One region of the Pseudomonas sp. NPDC087336 genome, then DNA from elsewhere that is predicted to be linked to it. Evidence: riboswitches for the same ligand, from Rfam matches in the RefSeq annotation. Region 1 holds a riboswitch; the other holds the start of a gene.
The links. A riboswitch is a leader RNA that binds a small molecule or an ion and turns the genes downstream of it on or off. The one in region 1 is predicted to bind cobalamin.
Positions count from the first base shown of each region.

Region 2: it holds a riboswitch for cobalamin, as region 1 does, so the genes downstream of both, cobW (cobalamin biosynthesis protein CobW) here and ACIO0C_RS11455 (ABC transporter substrate-binding protein) in region 1, are expected to answer to the same signal.

Region 1 is NZ_JBIUYA010000009.1:111,913-119,560, forward strand. Features, by position in the region: gene ACIO0C_RS11440 (OprD family porin) at 1-575, opposite strand, end outside; gene ACIO0C_RS11445 (ABC transporter ATP-binding protein) at 597-1,388, opposite strand; gene ACIO0C_RS11450 (FecCD family ABC transporter permease) at 1,385-2,401, opposite strand; gene ACIO0C_RS11455 (ABC transporter substrate-binding protein) at 2,398-3,411, opposite strand; cobalamin riboswitch at 3,557-3,752, opposite strand; gene ACIO0C_RS11460 (DUF1624 domain-containing protein) at 3,799-4,965, opposite strand; gene ACIO0C_RS11465 (hypothetical protein) at 5,002-5,313, opposite strand; partial or broken gene ACIO0C_RS11470 (serine dehydratase beta chain) at 5,554-5,649, shown strand; gene ACIO0C_RS11475 (GlxA family transcriptional regulator) at 5,744-6,763, shown strand; gene ACIO0C_RS11480 (M24 family metallopeptidase) at 6,994-7,648, shown strand, end outside.
Region 2 is NZ_JBIUYA010000005.1:232,602-240,249, forward strand. Features, by position in the region: gene ACIO0C_RS07385 (cobalamin biosynthesis protein) at 41-454, opposite strand; gene ACIO0C_RS07390 (CbtA family protein) at 451-1,155, opposite strand; gene ACIO0C_RS07395 (CbtB-domain containing protein) at 1,167-1,361, opposite strand; cobalamin riboswitch at 1,483-1,708, opposite strand; cobalamin riboswitch at 1,835-2,047, shown strand; gene cobW (cobalamin biosynthesis protein CobW) at 2,146-3,207, shown strand; gene cobN (cobaltochelatase subunit CobN) at 3,211-7,002, shown strand; gene ACIO0C_RS07410 (ATP-binding protein) at 7,168-7,648, shown strand, end outside.

The DNA of each region.
Region 1 (7,648 bases):
CTTTCGGTGAAGTGTCCTGCGACCAGCTTCAGTGCCTCGAATTCGTTGCTGGCGAGAAACACGCCGGTGGCGGTCTCCGGGAGCAGGCGGCTGTCGGACGAACTGAACACCGGCGCTTTCACCCGCTGCTCGCCATAGCTCAGTACGGTCGATGACAGGCGCAGTTTGACCGCCGCGCCGCCGCGGCTGAACGCGTCCTTGGGATGTCCCTGGTTGTCGAGCCCCAGCAATCGTGCTTTCCCTGCGCGGCCACCGCCACTGTCCAGTTGTGTCCCGAGGTAGGCGTGGGCATCCATACCCACCCCGATCGGGCCCTGGGTGAAGCCCGATTGCACCGTACCCATCAGCCCGTAGGCCCATTCTTCGGCGTAGCCATTACGCTCGTCACGCGGTTTGTAGGCATTACGCGCAGCGCCATTGCGGGCGCCATTAAGGTACTCGCGATGGTCGTAGACCGTGCGATTGAGCAGGCTCCAGGCGCTGTCCTGGACAAATCCATTGGCTTGCGATTGAGCCGAATCAGCGAGTGCGAATGGGCTTGCCAGGGCGAGGAGAATGGCCGATCGGGTAGGCATTTCGGGGTGTCCACAAACGAGTCAGGATGAGCGCAAGCGCAGGATGTGCGCGCCGTCGAAGGGGTCAATGAGGTAGTGCGCGTGGACGCCGAAGGTGTCCAGCAGGCGTTGTGGGGTCAACACCTCGAGCGGTCTGCCAAGGGCGACCAGGCGGCCCTTTTCCAGCACAGCCAGGCGATCACAGGTCAGTGCGTGGTTGAGGTCGTGCAGGGCAATCACGGTGGTCACCGGCAATGCGTGAACCACCTGCAGAATCGCCAGCTGGTGCTGGATATCGAGGTGATTGGTCGGTTCGTCCAGCACCAGGATCTGCGGGCGCTGGGCCAGGGCGCGAGCAATATGCACGCGCTGACGCTCGCCGCCGGAGAGGCTACGCCAGGTGCGCCGCAAAAGATGCGTCGCATCAACGTCACGCAAGGCTTGATGGACGATGTCCTCGTCCGCCTTCGACCATGGACTCAAGGCTGACAGCCACGGCGTTCGGCCCAGGGCCACGGCGTCAAACACGCTGATCACATCCTGGGTGTCGGCCTGCTGTTCAACCACCGCCAGGGTTTGTGCGATGGTTCGCCGTGACAGTGCCTTGAGGTCTTGGCCGTTGAGCTGGATGACTCCCCGGCTGGGCAGGCGCACGCCGGCCAGCAGCTTGAGCAGCGTGGATTTTCCTGAACCGTTGGGCCCGACAAGGCCCAGGGTTTCGCCACGGCGAATGTCCAGGTGGATGTCGTGCAGTAATTCAACATTACGGATATGCAATCCGAGGCTGGAACAACTCAGCACGGCTTCGTCGATAACTGGAGCAACAGCATTCATCGGGCGTTCCTGCGACTGACCAGGATCAGCGCGAACACCGGCGCGCCGACCAATGCGGTAATTACGCCGACCGGAATCACCTGGCCCTTGATCAACGTCCGCGAGAGTACATCGGCGGCCACCAGGAACACCGCACCGCCCAGCGCACTGGCCGGCAGCAGGCGCGTATGCCGAGTGCCCAGCAACAGCCTGGCGGCGTGGGGAATCACCAGTCCGACGAAACCGATGGAACCAACGATCGACACCATCACCGCTGTCACCAGGGCGGCACAGCTGATCAGCAGAAATTGCACAGGCCGTACTGCAATGCCGAGCGAGGCCGCGGAGTCGGCGCCAAAGGTGAAGGCATCCAGTGCACGGCGATGCCACAGGCACACCGCGAGACCGGCTATTGCAACCGGTGCGGCCAGCCACACGGATGGCCAGTGCACGCCGCTGAGATTGCCCAGCAACCAGAACATGATGCCGCGCGCCTGTTCGGAACTGGCCGACTTGGTGATCAAGAATGCCGTGAGCGCATTGAACAGTTGCGACCCGGCAATCCCCGCCAGGATGACTTGGCCGGTACTACCAGGCGAACCGCTGGCACGGCCCAGCAACACAACGACGGCGAAGGCGGCGACGGCACCGGCAAAGGCCCCGGCCGACATCGACATCGCGCCGGCACCGAGGCCCAGCAACACCACCAGCACCGCGCCCGTCGAGGCCCCCGCGGAAATGCCGAGCAGGTAGGGATCGGCCAACGGGTTGCGCAACAGCGATTGCAGGATCACCCCACAGGTCGCCAGGCCCGCCCCGCAAGCTGCCGCCACCAGCGCGCGAGTCAGGCGGTAGTTCCAGACGATGCCCTCGTCGATGGGATCGAGGGCATACCCGGCCGCCCACAGTTTGTTGGCCAGCACCTGGAACACCACACCGGGTTCGATGCGGGTTTCACCGATGGCCACACCGGCAATCACGGCCACAAGCAGGATCACCAGCGCAAGCAGAGTGCGAATCAGCGTCGCGGTCATTTTGGCAGGTCGTAGCTGTTGATGGCCGTTGCCAGCGATTCGAGACCGTCAAAGATTCTCACGCTGGCCTGCATGGCCATGGCGTCGAGAATGATGATGCGGTTGTTTTTCACCGCGTCCATGTTGCGGGTCACGGGATCGCTGCGCAGGAATTGCAGTTTCTGTTGATAGTCATCAGCCGGGAAACGACGGCGATCCATGCGGGCGATGACCAGGAAAGTCGGGTTGGCCTTGGCGATGGTTTCCCAGCCAACGGTTGGCCACTCTTCGTCGGACTGCACCACATTGCGCACGCCCAAGGTACCCAGCATGAAGTCGGGAATGCCCTTGTGCCCGGCAACATAGGGATCGATATCCAGGCTGGCACTGGAAAACCAGACCAGCGCGCTGGTGTGCGTGAGGTCTTTGTCTCGCACCGCGGCAATGGATTTGGCCAGGCTGGCCTGCAGTTGCGCGTTCAGTTGCTGCCCACGCGCCTGCACATCAAAAATCTCCGCCAGCTGGGTGATGCTCTTGTAGAGACTGTCAATGCGAAATGGCTGCAGGCGGGTGCCGTCGGCGCCCACCAGGTTGTCCTTGGACTCGCAGTCCGAGGGCATGAGATAGGTCGCAATCTGCAGTTCGTGAAACTGCTCGCGGGTAGCGACGGCACCTTGCGGGCCGACCATCCACTCAAGCTCGACGGCGACCAGCTCCGGGCGTTTGCCGATCACCGACTCGAAACTCGGCTCGTTATCGGCCAGGCGTTCGATCCTGTCGTTTTGCCCCTTGTACTTGGCCAGCACATCATTGAACCACAGCGAAGTGCCGACCAGTTTGTCACCGAGTCCCAGGGCGAAGAGCATTTCAGTGCCGGCCTGGCCGATCGTCACAGCCCGGGCAGGGGCGTGGGCGAACGTCAGTGTGCTGCCGCAGTTCTCGATCGTCAGCGGGTAATGGGTAGGGGAGGCACAGGTGAGGGCAGAAAGACCCAGGCCTGTGACAAGGGCGAAAAAGCGCGGCAACAGCATGATGCAATCTCCATTTGAACCGTACACGCAGCCAGGGTGCAAGGTCTGGAAAACACATCATCGAGCGCTGCCGAAAAAGCAGCGCAAGGCCGATCACCGAAGTGACACGCGCGCAAAGATGTCCTTCCCGGACACCCCGCCGGTTAGTGATTGTTGCTTGGCCGGCAGGTCTCCTGACTGATGCGTCATGGCATGCTCCAGCCTTCCCGGGAATCGATCCCAGTGGCAGTTCAGGAGCAGGCTCGGCACCTACAGTTGCGGGGGCAGTTCCGTTTGATGCGTTGGCAGCATCTCGGATTCCCTATTATTCCCGTTTGGGAACCGGCGGCGGCATGGTAGTCGATCATGCCGCCCGAGGCGAACCTAAGCTCCGATAAGAAGTCCCGGTCAGAAGTATTTGAGCCAGCCAATATCACGACGACGCGCCTTCAATGCGGCGAACCAGCGCACCGGTGGATACAGCGTTGCCGCCAGGATCACGGCGGTCAGCCACACGGCCCCTATGCCGTCGAAGCCGAAGTAGTCGCCCTGGTTCAGGCCAAACAACGCCACGCTGAGTAGATAAAGCATTTTCAGCACATACAGATGAAGCAGGTAGAAAAACATCGGTGCCGCGCCGAATACCGCCAGGATGCTGATCCATTGGCGCTGCCGGGCCCGCTCGAAGCCAAGCAGCAGCAACAGCCCCACGCCCAGCGTCAGGCACAGGAACAGCAGGGAAGGTGGGTATTTGGTGATGTTGAAAAAACCCATGAGGGTGAGCGTGGTGCTTTCGTGGACCACCCACTGTGCCTCGCCATAACCGTTGACCAGGCGCAGGGCGATGAAACCGACCAATGCGCCGGCCCCGGCCAGCAACAGATGGCGCTGGCGCACGGCGGCCGGGGTTGAGCGTGCGAACCAGGGGCCGATGCAGTAACCCAGTGCGATGACCCCGATCCACGGCAGCACGGGGTAGGAGCTGCGCAGGCGCAAGTGCTCGGAAAATTCGATCCAGCCGCGATCATGCAAGATCGCCCAAGGCAGGTGAAGCGCCGATCCGGGTGGAAAGTGCAGGGGATCGAGCAGGTTGTGCCCGCCGACTATGGCCAGGCCCAAGGCACAGAGGATTGGCCGAGGTAACCAGACCAGAGCCGCGAGGGCAATCATGCTGACGCCAATCGCCCAGATCACTTGCAGGTAGATCACAGTGGGCGGGAACTGGAAGGTCCAGGCGAAATTCACCAGGGTGAACTCCAGCGCAACCAGGAACAGGCCGCGCTTGAACAGGAACATCGACGGCTTGCCCTGGTGCTTTTCACCGTACAGGAATGCTGACAGGCCAGTGAGAAGAACGAACACCGGTGCACAGAGATGGGCGAGCGTGCGGCTGAAAAACAACGTCGGCTCGGTGCTGTCGATGAGCATTGGGTCGGTGACCTGGCGGTGCAGAAAGAACGTTTCGCGCACGTGATCGAGCAGCATGAAAATGATCACCAGGCCCCTGAGGGCATCGATGGACATCAGGCGTTGGCTCAGGCTGGTGATGGGCGGTATCTGAACAGGGTTTGTCATCGAGAGTCGCAGTCAGGGGGGGGGGCACTCTGCCGGTCAACGTCCGACAGGCAATGTATTGATATAACGTAACATATAAAGCTGGCTTGTGGGCATAATGCAGTTCACTTTAGTGGCTCGATGTGGAAAGAAAATCAAAAGCCATAGAGAGGCGGCCTGACAGCCGACCTGAATGCAGGTCTGTCCGCGATGTGGGTGCCCCATTGAACCACGATGGCTTAAGTGAACAGCATTAGGCTTGTGGGCAGGTTTTTCATAGGTGTCGTGGTGCTGCAAACACAAAAAAAGCACAACAGGTGTTGTGCTTTTTTCGTCGCGTTCATCCTGGGTCGTCGCGAGCAGCGCCACCCAATCCGCTTCCTTGGAAGCGATACTTCGCCGAGGCGGTAATGCTGCGCGGTGCGCCGTACGTCAAGGCATTGTTGTAGTGCATCTGCATTAGCTTTGAAAGGTTCGGGGCTTGGTGCGGGCACACATCCAGCTCGTCTTTGGTAGTGACGAGCACTTAGGAGTCGATATCTGACACATCTTGATGGTTCCTGACGCCGACAATCGGGTGAATTCCTGAAGCGGCACGGAGATCGATTGATGGCTATCAGTGTTTTTGACTTGTTCAAGATTGGAGTCGGCCCCTCCAATTCCCACCAAGGCGAAGTCGGTTCGGCTTGCGCGATGGCCGCTGCCGACATGCATGACAATTACAACGAGCCCCCCCGTGGCGGATTGGCGGTCAACGCGATCGAGTGCTGAGTTACCTTGATCGACGGGAGAGCAGGACATGTTGCAACTGACTGAAACCGAGCGGCCACAACCGCCGATGCTGCGTATCGGCTTCTGGTTGATGGAAGCCTTCGATATGTACACCCTGGCCAATGCACTGGAGCCACTGCGCCTGGCCAACCAGTTGGCAGGGCACGATGTTTGCCAGTGGCAAATGCTGAGCCTGGACAGGCAGCAACTGAACGCCAGCAACGGCATCGCAACCGCCACCGCGCGACTGGATCAGGCACAAACGTTCGATGTGTTGATCCTCTGTGGTGGCGATAACCTGCATCTTGATCCAGACCTGCGCCAGCAGCTGAGCCACTGGGCGGCGCAACCGATCAGCCTCGGGGCCTTCGGCGAGGCAGGCTGGTTACTGGCGCAGATTGGCGCCCTGGAGGGTGTCCGTTGCAGCTTGCCAGAGCCCGGTGCATCACTGGAGTTTGCCGCTTTCAGCAAGTTGACACCGGTGGCTGCGCCATTCTGCGTCGATCGCCAACGTCTGACTTGTGTCGGCCCGCAGGCTGTTCAAGGGTTGATGCACGAGCTTCTCGCAAGGTTCCACGGTCGTGGCTTGATACTACGGATGGAAAAACATGCAGCACGCCAGGCCCGGCCGCTACTGCCCATGCAGGACGTCCCGAAAAAACTTCAGGCAACACTGGCGTTGATGAACGAGCACCTGAGCCGAACGCTGGGTATCGACGAACTGGCCGAGACCATGGGTATTTCCCGGCGGCATCTGGAGCGGCTATTCAAGCGCAGTCTGGGTTGCTCGCCGTCCAGGCACTACCTGGACTTGCGCCTGCAACAGGCGCGTCAGATGTTGCGGGCCGGTGAGCTGTCGCTGTCGGATGTCGCTACGGAGTGCGGGTTCGTTTCGCTGCAGCATTTCTTTCGCTGCTATCGCCAGTACTTCGGCGCGCACCCTCGTGAGCATATGGGGGCGAAAGCGCACAGTCAGCGGGCTTCAACGTTGAATGCACCGGCTTCATCGAGAACGGATCGCATCGTCGCACCGTCGCTCCCGCGCTGACCGCGTTACCCATTGGCCAATGCCCCCGCCAAGCGGCCTTCACCGCGCTTGCCGGGGGCATTCTTGTTTCTGGCGCAGGGGCCTGAGTAGACAGTTTCGCAAACAGCGGATATGGCCAACTACAGGTCGGATTCGCGCAAAAAACCTCGCTTTGCATCTGTTCGAATGATCTTCAGCGGCCCGCCAGATTGGCGCCTCCTGTAGCTCAATCAATGACAAGGATAAATGACATGCAAATGCCGAAAACCATCCAGATCAAGAACGGCGAAAAGGTAAGTCCGACGTTCTCGGCTCAAGAATATGCCAACCGCCAGGCCAAATTGCGGGCTTATCTGGCGCAGAACAATATCGACGCGGCCGTCTTCACCTCCTATCACAACATCAACTACTACAGCGATTTCCTGTACTGCTCCTTCGGGCGTCAGTACGCGCTGGTGGTGACCCAGGACAGCGCCGTGACCATCAGCGCCAACATCGACGGCGGCCAGCCGTGGCGCCGTACCGTCGGCACTCAAAACATCGTCTACACCGACTGGCAGCGCGACAACTACTTCGTCGCGATCCAGCAGGCCTTGCCCAAGGCCGGGCGCATCGGTATCGAGTTCGACCATCTGAACTTGCTCAATCGCGACAAGCTCGCCAGCCGCTATCCGCAGGCTGAACTGGTGGATATCGCCGCACCGTGCATGCGCATGCGCATGATCAAGTCCGCCGAAGAACATGCGATCATCCGTCATGGCGCACGAATCGCGGACATCGGCGGTGCCGCCATCGTCGAAGCCTTGCGTGATCAGGTTCCGGAATACGAAGTGGCCCTGCACGCCACCCAGGCCATGGTGCGGGAAATTGCCCGCACCTTCCCGGATTCCGAGCTGATGGACACCT
Region 2 (7,648 bases), on a different contig from region 1:
GAAGATTGCTCATGATCGAATGTGCGGATTATCGGGGATTTTACGCGGCGCCGGCCAAGGCGAGGGTGGCCTGGGCATATTTTTGTCGGCGAATCAGCAGTTTTGCCGGCGACTGGGCCAACTGTTCGGCCAAGGCCAGGGCGGCACTTTCCGCCACGCCGTAACAGCCGGTACGCTCGAACGCGATCTGCGAATGGTGGCTGAGGTGCGGTTGATAAGCGGCCAATTGTTCACTGCTGAAGTACAGCATCTCTAACCCAAGCTGTTCGGCCAGTTCGTTCAGGGCCGGTTCATCGCGTTTCAAGTCGATGCTGGCCAGGGCCTTGATCCGATGCAGTTCGATCCGGTGCGCCTGCAGTGCCTGGTCGAGTAGTGCCCGCAACGTGCTGACGGGGCAGCCGCGCTGGCAGCCCAGGCCGACCACCAGGGTCGGCGCTGTGCTGAGGTCAGTCATGCGTGGTACTGGCCATCGCTTTTGCGGCGGAACAACCAGGCGCTCATCAGGCCCAGGGCCAGCCAGAACGCCACGTTGGTCAGCTGCGAAGCGATCTTGAACTGAGTTTCCAGTGCTTCTGGAGCGAGCATCGAGTGCACGTCCGGTTGCGGTGCGCCAATCACATGCGGCACGGCAAGGATCGCCACGCCAAGGACTTTCATCAGCCAGTGGCGGCTGAACGCGATCAGGGCGATACCGACAGCGGTGGAGGCGGCGGTACCGATCCACCAGAGCTGGCGTTGCGCCAGATCGGCAGCCGCGGTGCCTGGCAACTCAGGGGGCAGGCCAAGTGTTGGCGCCAGCACGAAGGTCGCGTAGCCCGCCAAGCCCCAGAGCAGGCCTTGGGAAGTCTTGGTCGGCGCGCGCAGTGTGTAGAGACCGGCGAGCATCAGGGCGAAACCGACCGCCACCACCAGGTTGCCGCCAGTTGTCGACAGCACGCGCTGCCAGCCGTCTTCCGGCTCCCAGGCTTCGGCGTCGTGGGTGTGGGCAGTGACACCCGCGGCATGTTCATGAACTTCAACTGTCGCAGGTTCGGACTTTTCGTAAGTTTCGGCCTGCAAAATCAGCGGAGAAACCCACAAGCTTTGCAGCAGGGTCAGCAGCAGGGCGGCCAGCAGCCCGCTGAAACCTGCGGTTTGCGCAATACGCTTGATCATGTCGGCAGGTCTCAATGGCACGGGAACGCGGAACTGTGGCGCGTATCGTGAGCCGCGTTGTGAACGGCTTCGATGTGCGAGAAACCGGCGAAATACACCAGGCACGCGCCGAGGATCGACGCACAAACGGCGGCGGTCAGGCGTTGGGACAGGGTAGTGGTGGTGCTGGCGGTATTGCTGTGGCCGGTGCTGCTGATAATCGACATGGCGCTTCCCTCTGTTCTGTCAGCGGGGAATAAGAGCGCAAGCAGAGCCCCGCACGACCGAGCGCGCAGAAGTCCGAACAGCGCCCGCCCACCGCGGGTTTGTTGATTGAAGTGATCGTATTGTTCACTTTGTGTTGCGGGCCGGTCTCCGGGCTCACGAGGGGCTCAGGCGTTAGCCTGAACCTTCCAGCATCACCTTCCCATGCCGCATTGGCACAGTGGATCTGACGCTTCGCTCGCTTACCGTTGCGGGGGCAGCACCGGACTGACATGGCTGGAAGTAAAGCACATGATTCACCGGTTTCCCGTTTCACCCTGTGAAGGGCACCCGTAACAAGATGCGTAGGAGAGCATGGGCGAGGGTAGGGCGTCAATTGGCAAGGGTTCTCATCTGAGGGTTGGATCGTTCCCACGCGGAGCGTGAACGATCTAATCCGGGCGACACAAGACATTGACCCGCCCCGATACCATGCGTAGCCTTGCGCTTTCGAGGTTCTTCGGCGTTTGTCGAAGCTAAGAAGGGAACGCGGTCAATGCCGCGGCTGCCCCCGCAACTGTGAACGGTTCAGTTTCTGCCATGCCACTGCATGCGCCAGCCATGGCGCGAGCGGGAAGGCGCAGTAACCGCCAGTCCAACGACTGGCCAGCCGTCAGCCAGGAGACCTGCCTCGATACAGATTCTCACTACAACCGGGCGGGGTGATCCGGTGGCGAACCCTTGCGGCACGCTTGTGCGTCGCCGGTTCTCGTCCCGTATGCCCGCCACCTTGCCAAAGGGCATCCGATGAAAACACTGGCCAAACTCCCCGTCACCATCGTCACCGGCTTCCTCGGCTCGGGCAAGACCACCTTGCTGCGGCACATGCTCGACAACGCCCAGGGCCGCCGCATCGCGGTGATCGTCAACGAGTTCGGCGAACTGGGCATTGACGGCGAAATCCTCAAGCAGTGTTCCATCGGTTGCACCATCGATGAAGCCAACGGCCGCGTCTACGAGTTGGCCAACGGCTGCCTGTGCTGTACCGTGCAGGAAGAGTTCTTCCCGGTGATGCGCGAACTGGTGGCCCGTCGCGGCGACCTCGACCACATCCTGATCGAAACGTCCGGCCTGGCCCTGCCCAAACCTCTGGTCCAGGCCTTCCAGTGGCCGGAAATCCGCAGTGCCTGCACCGTTGATGCGGTGATCACCGTGGTCGATAGCCCGGCCGTTGCGGCTGGCACCTTCGCCGCGTTCCCGGACCAGGTCGACGCCATGCGCAAACTCGACCCGAACCTGGACCACGAATCGCCCCTGCACGAGCTGTTCGCCGACCAACTGGCCAGCGCCGACCTGGTGATCCTCAACAAGGCCGACCTGATCAGCCCCGAAGACCTGGCCCGCGTGCGCCTGGAAGTCGCCGAGGAATTGCCGCCAGCGGTGAAAGTCATCGAAGCCAGCAGCGGTCGCCTGCCGCTGGACGTGCTGATCGGCCTCGGTGCTGGTTCCGAAGAGCATATCGACAGCCGCCACAGCCATCACGACCACCACCATGAAGGCGAAGACGATCACGACCACGATGCCTTCGACTCGATCTCCATCGAACTGCCGGCATCCGACGATAGCCTGCTGATGGATGCGCTGACCCAACTGGTGGTGCAGCACGGCATCCTTCGCGTAAAAGGTTTCGCCGCGGTCCCGAACAAACCGATGCGCCTGCTGATCCAGGGCGTGGGCACCCGTTTCGACAAGCATTTCGACCGCCAGTGGGGCGCTGAAGAAGCGCGCACCACCCGCCTGGTATTGATCGGCCAGGCACTGGACGCCGCAATGCTCGAAGCGCAATTGCGCGCCGCGCTCAGCGTGTAACCCATGCACCTGCTCAGGACCCAGCCCGGCGGATTCGTGTCGGATGACAACATTGCCGACCTTGGACAAACCCCCGCCGAGCTGGTGATCCTGTGCAGCGGCGACTCCAGCCTGGCGCTGCTCGCCGAAGCGGCGCAGCAGTTGCCCGACGACTACCCGAGTGTGCGCCTGGCCAACCCGATGCAGGTGCAGAACCATGCATCGGTCGACCTGTACGTCGACGAAGTACTGAGCCATGCCAAAGTCATCCTGATTTCGCTGCACGGCGGCATCGCCTATTGGCGTTACGGCGTCGAGCGGCTGGTGGAGTTGTCGCAGCGTGGTGTGCAGCTGATCCTTGTGCCTGGCGATGATCGTCCGGACCCGGAACTCAGCGATCTCAGCACCGTGGGCGTTGAAGATCGCGACCGGCTATGGCAATTCCTGCGCCAGGGTGGCATGGGCAATGCCCTGGACTTTTTCCATTGCCTGGCCAATCGTTGGCTGGATCGCGACTACGCCTGGGCCGAGCCGCACACCTTGCCACGCACGGCGATTTACCACCCGCGAAAAAGTCCCGCGGCACTGAGCGACTGGCAATCGGAGTGGCGCAGTGGTCAACCGGTGGCGGCGGTGCTGTTTTACCGCTCGCATTTGCAGGCGGCGAATACCGCTTTCATCGATATTTTCTGCCAGCGTTTGCAGGCGGCAGGGCTAAATCCGTTGCCGATTGCGCTGGCCAGCCTCAAAGAGCCCGGCTGCCTTGCGGTGGTCGAGGACTGGCTGGATGACGTCGAGGCGGGGGTGATTCTCAATACCACCGGTTTCGCCCAATCCAGCCCGGAAGCACCGCACTTGCGCCCGTTTCGTCGCAATATCCCGGTGATCCAGGCCATTTGCGCCCAGGACAATGAACCGGGCTGGCGCGCCAGCGAACAAGGCCTCGGCCCTCGGGATCTGGCGATGCACATTGCGCTGCCGGAACTGGACGGGCGCATCATCAGCCGGCCGATCAGTTTCAAGGACCTGGCCTGGCGCAGCGAGCGCAGTCAGTCCGACGTGGTCTGCTACCGCGCGCAGCCGGAACGCATGGACTTTGTCGCGCAACTGGCGCGGCGCTGGATCGATCTGGCGCGGGTGCCCAATGGCGAAAAACGAATCGCGCTGATCCTGGCCAATTACCCGACCCGCGATGGTCGCATCGGCAACGGCGTGGGGCTCGATACCCCGGCTGCAGCGTTGAACATCCTGCGCGCGCTTCATCAAGAAGGTTATCCGCTGCCAGCCGGGTTGCCGGACAGCGGCACCGCGTTGATCCAGCAATTGCTCGGCGGCGTCAGCAACGACCTCCATACCCTCGATCAACGCCCGTGCCAGCAAAGCCTGGGTATGGACGCTTACCTGCAGATGTTCAATGTGCTGCCAGAGGCCAATCGTCAGGCCGTGCTGGAACGTTGGGGCGCGCCCGAGAACGATCCAATGTGCCGTGACGGACGAATGATGATCGCCGGGTTGCGCTTTGGCCTGACCTTCGTCGGCATTCAACCGGCGCGGGGTTACCAGGTCGATCCAAGTGCGGTGTATCACGACCCGGACCTGGTGCCGCCCCATGGCTACCTGGCGTTCTATTTCTGGTTGCGCAATACCTACGGCGCCCACGGCGTGATCCATGTCGGCAAGCACGGCAACCTCGAATGGCTGCCTGGCAAGGGCGTGGGGCTGTCGGAGCACTGCTGGCCGGATGCGCTGCTCGGGCCACTGCCGAACATCTATCCATTCATCGTCAACGACCCGGGCGAGGGCGCCCAGGCCAAGCGCCGCACCCAGGCGGTGATCATCGACCACTTGATGCCGCCGCTGACCCGCGCCGAAACCTACGGCCCGCTGCGCAACCTCGAATTGCTGGCCGACGAATATTACGAAGCGCAATTGCTCGATCCTCGGCGTGCCCGGGAACTGCAACGCGACATCCTGCAATTGGTGCGCGATACCCACATCGACCGCGAGCTGCAACTGGACGAGCGACTGGACAGCGATGCCGATGCGGCGATCTGGCTGCCACGCCTGGACACTTACCTGTGTGACTTGAAAGAGTCGCAGATCCGCGATGGCTTGCACGTGTTCGGCGAGTCGCCGGCCGGACGCTTGCGGATCGACACCTTGCTCGCGCTGCTGCGCATCCCCCGGGGCGATGGTCGAGGGGCGCAATCGAGCCTGCTGCGGGCGCTGGCCAAGGCCTTCGAGCTGGGCTTCGATCCGCTGGATTGTAAGTTGGCGGAACCGTGGATCGGGCCGCGTCCCAACGCAATGTTGTCGCTCAGCGATGAGCCCTGGCGCACCACCGGCGACACCCGCGAACGCCTCGAGCTGTTCGCCACACAGCTGATCTCGCAGGTGTTGAATACCTCCTGTGGGAGCCCGCCAGCAGGCTGGCTCCCACAGGAGGCGCGTTGGATTGAGGTTCAAGTCATCCTCGACCACCTGCGCGAGGTGGTCGCACCAAGGCTCGACGCCTGTGGTCCCGCAGAAATGCGCGGCCTGCTTGATGCCCTGAGCGGTCGTTTCGTCCCGGCCGGCCCCAGTGGCGCGCCGAGTCGCGGGCGCCTGGATGTGCTGCCCACCGGGCGCAACTTCTATTCGGTGGACGTGCGCAACCTGCCGACCACCACGGCATGGCGCATCGGTTTCCAATCCGCCAACCTGATTCTCGAACGCCACTTGCAAGACCATGGGGATCACCTGCGTCAGCTCGGCCTGTCGGTTTGGGGCACGGCGACCATGCGCACCGGCGGCGATGACATCGCCCAGGCCATGGCGTTGATGGGCGTGCGGCCGGTCTGGGCCACCGGCAGTCAGCGGGTCGACGACTTTGAAATCCTGCCGCTGAGTTTGCTCGATCGTCCGCGGGTAGACGTGACCTTGCGCGTATCGGGTTTCTTCCGCGATGCCTTCGCCAACCTGATCCGGTTGTTCGATGCGGCCGTGCAGGCGGTCGCCGCGCTGGATGAGCCGCACGACTTGAATCCGTTGGCGGCCAAGGTGCGCGCCGAGCGCGAAGCCTTGCTGCAATCGGGGCTCGATGATGAAGCCGCTCGCCGTCAGGCCGGTTGGCGCATTTTCGGCGCCAAGCCCGGTGCGTATGGCGCAGGCGTGCAGGGCGCCATCGATGGTCGCCTGTGGCAGAGCCGCGAGGACCTGGCCGAGGTTTACCTGAGTTGGGGCGGCTACGCGTATGGCGGGTCTGACGAAGGCACCGCGGCCCGTGAGCAGTTTTCCCAGCGCCTGAGCCAGGTGCAAGCGGTGCTGCAAAACCAGGACAACCGTGAGCACGACCTGCTCGATTCCAATGACTACTACCAATTCCAGGGCGGCATGCTGGCCGCCGTGGAAAGCCTGAGTGGCGAGGCGGCGGCCAGTTATCACGGCGATCACAGCCAGCCGGACCTGCCGAAGATCCGCACACTGAAGGAAGAACTGAACCGCGTCATCCGCTCCCGGGCGGCCAATCCGAAGTGGATCGACGGGGTCAAGCGACACGGCTATAAAGGTGCATTCGAAATGGCTGCGACGGTCGACAACCTGTTCGCCTTCGACGCCACCACCCGCTTGATCGACGATCACCAATACGCGCTGCTGGCCGATGCCTATCTGCTCGATCCGGACACCCGGGACTTCGTGCGCGAGCATAACCCCCATGCCTTGCGCGATATGACCGAGCGGATGCTGGAGGCGCAGCAGCGGGGGATGTGGAAAGAACCGGGGGATTACCGTGAAGCGCTGGAGAACCTGTTGCTGGATATAGAAGAAGATACGTAGGCAGGATCGTTCCCATGCTCTGCGTGGGAATGCATCAAGGGACGCTCTGCGTTCCAGCCACGCCACAAATGTAGCGGCTGATACCGGTGGGACACGGAGCGTCCCGGGCTGCATCCCCACGCGGAGCGTGGGAACGATCAACGACCACGAATGAGAAAAACCAAAATGACCGACACCCCCCATTTCCCGCTCTCCGCCGTGGTCGGCGCCGACGATTTGAAACTCGCGCTGTACCTGACCGCCATCGACCCTAAAATCGGCGGTGTGCTGATCGAAGGCCCTCGCGGCATGGCCAAGTCAACCTTGGCCCGCGGCCTTGCGGACCTGCTGGCCAGCGGCCAATTCGTCACCTTGCCCCTGGGGGCCACCGAAGAGCGCCTGGTCGGCACCCTCGACCTCGACGCGGCCCTGAGTGAAGGTCGCGCGCAATTTTCCCCCGGTGTGCTGGCCAAGGCCGACGGCGGCGTGCTCTACGTCGATGAAGTGAACCTGCTACCGGATCACCTGGTTGATCTGCTGCTCGACGTGGCCGCCAGCGGCACCAATCTGGTTGAACGCGATGGTATTTCCCATCGGCATTCGGCGAAGTTCGTGCTGATCGGCACCATGAACCCGGAGGAGGGCGAGTTGCGTCCGCAACTGCTCG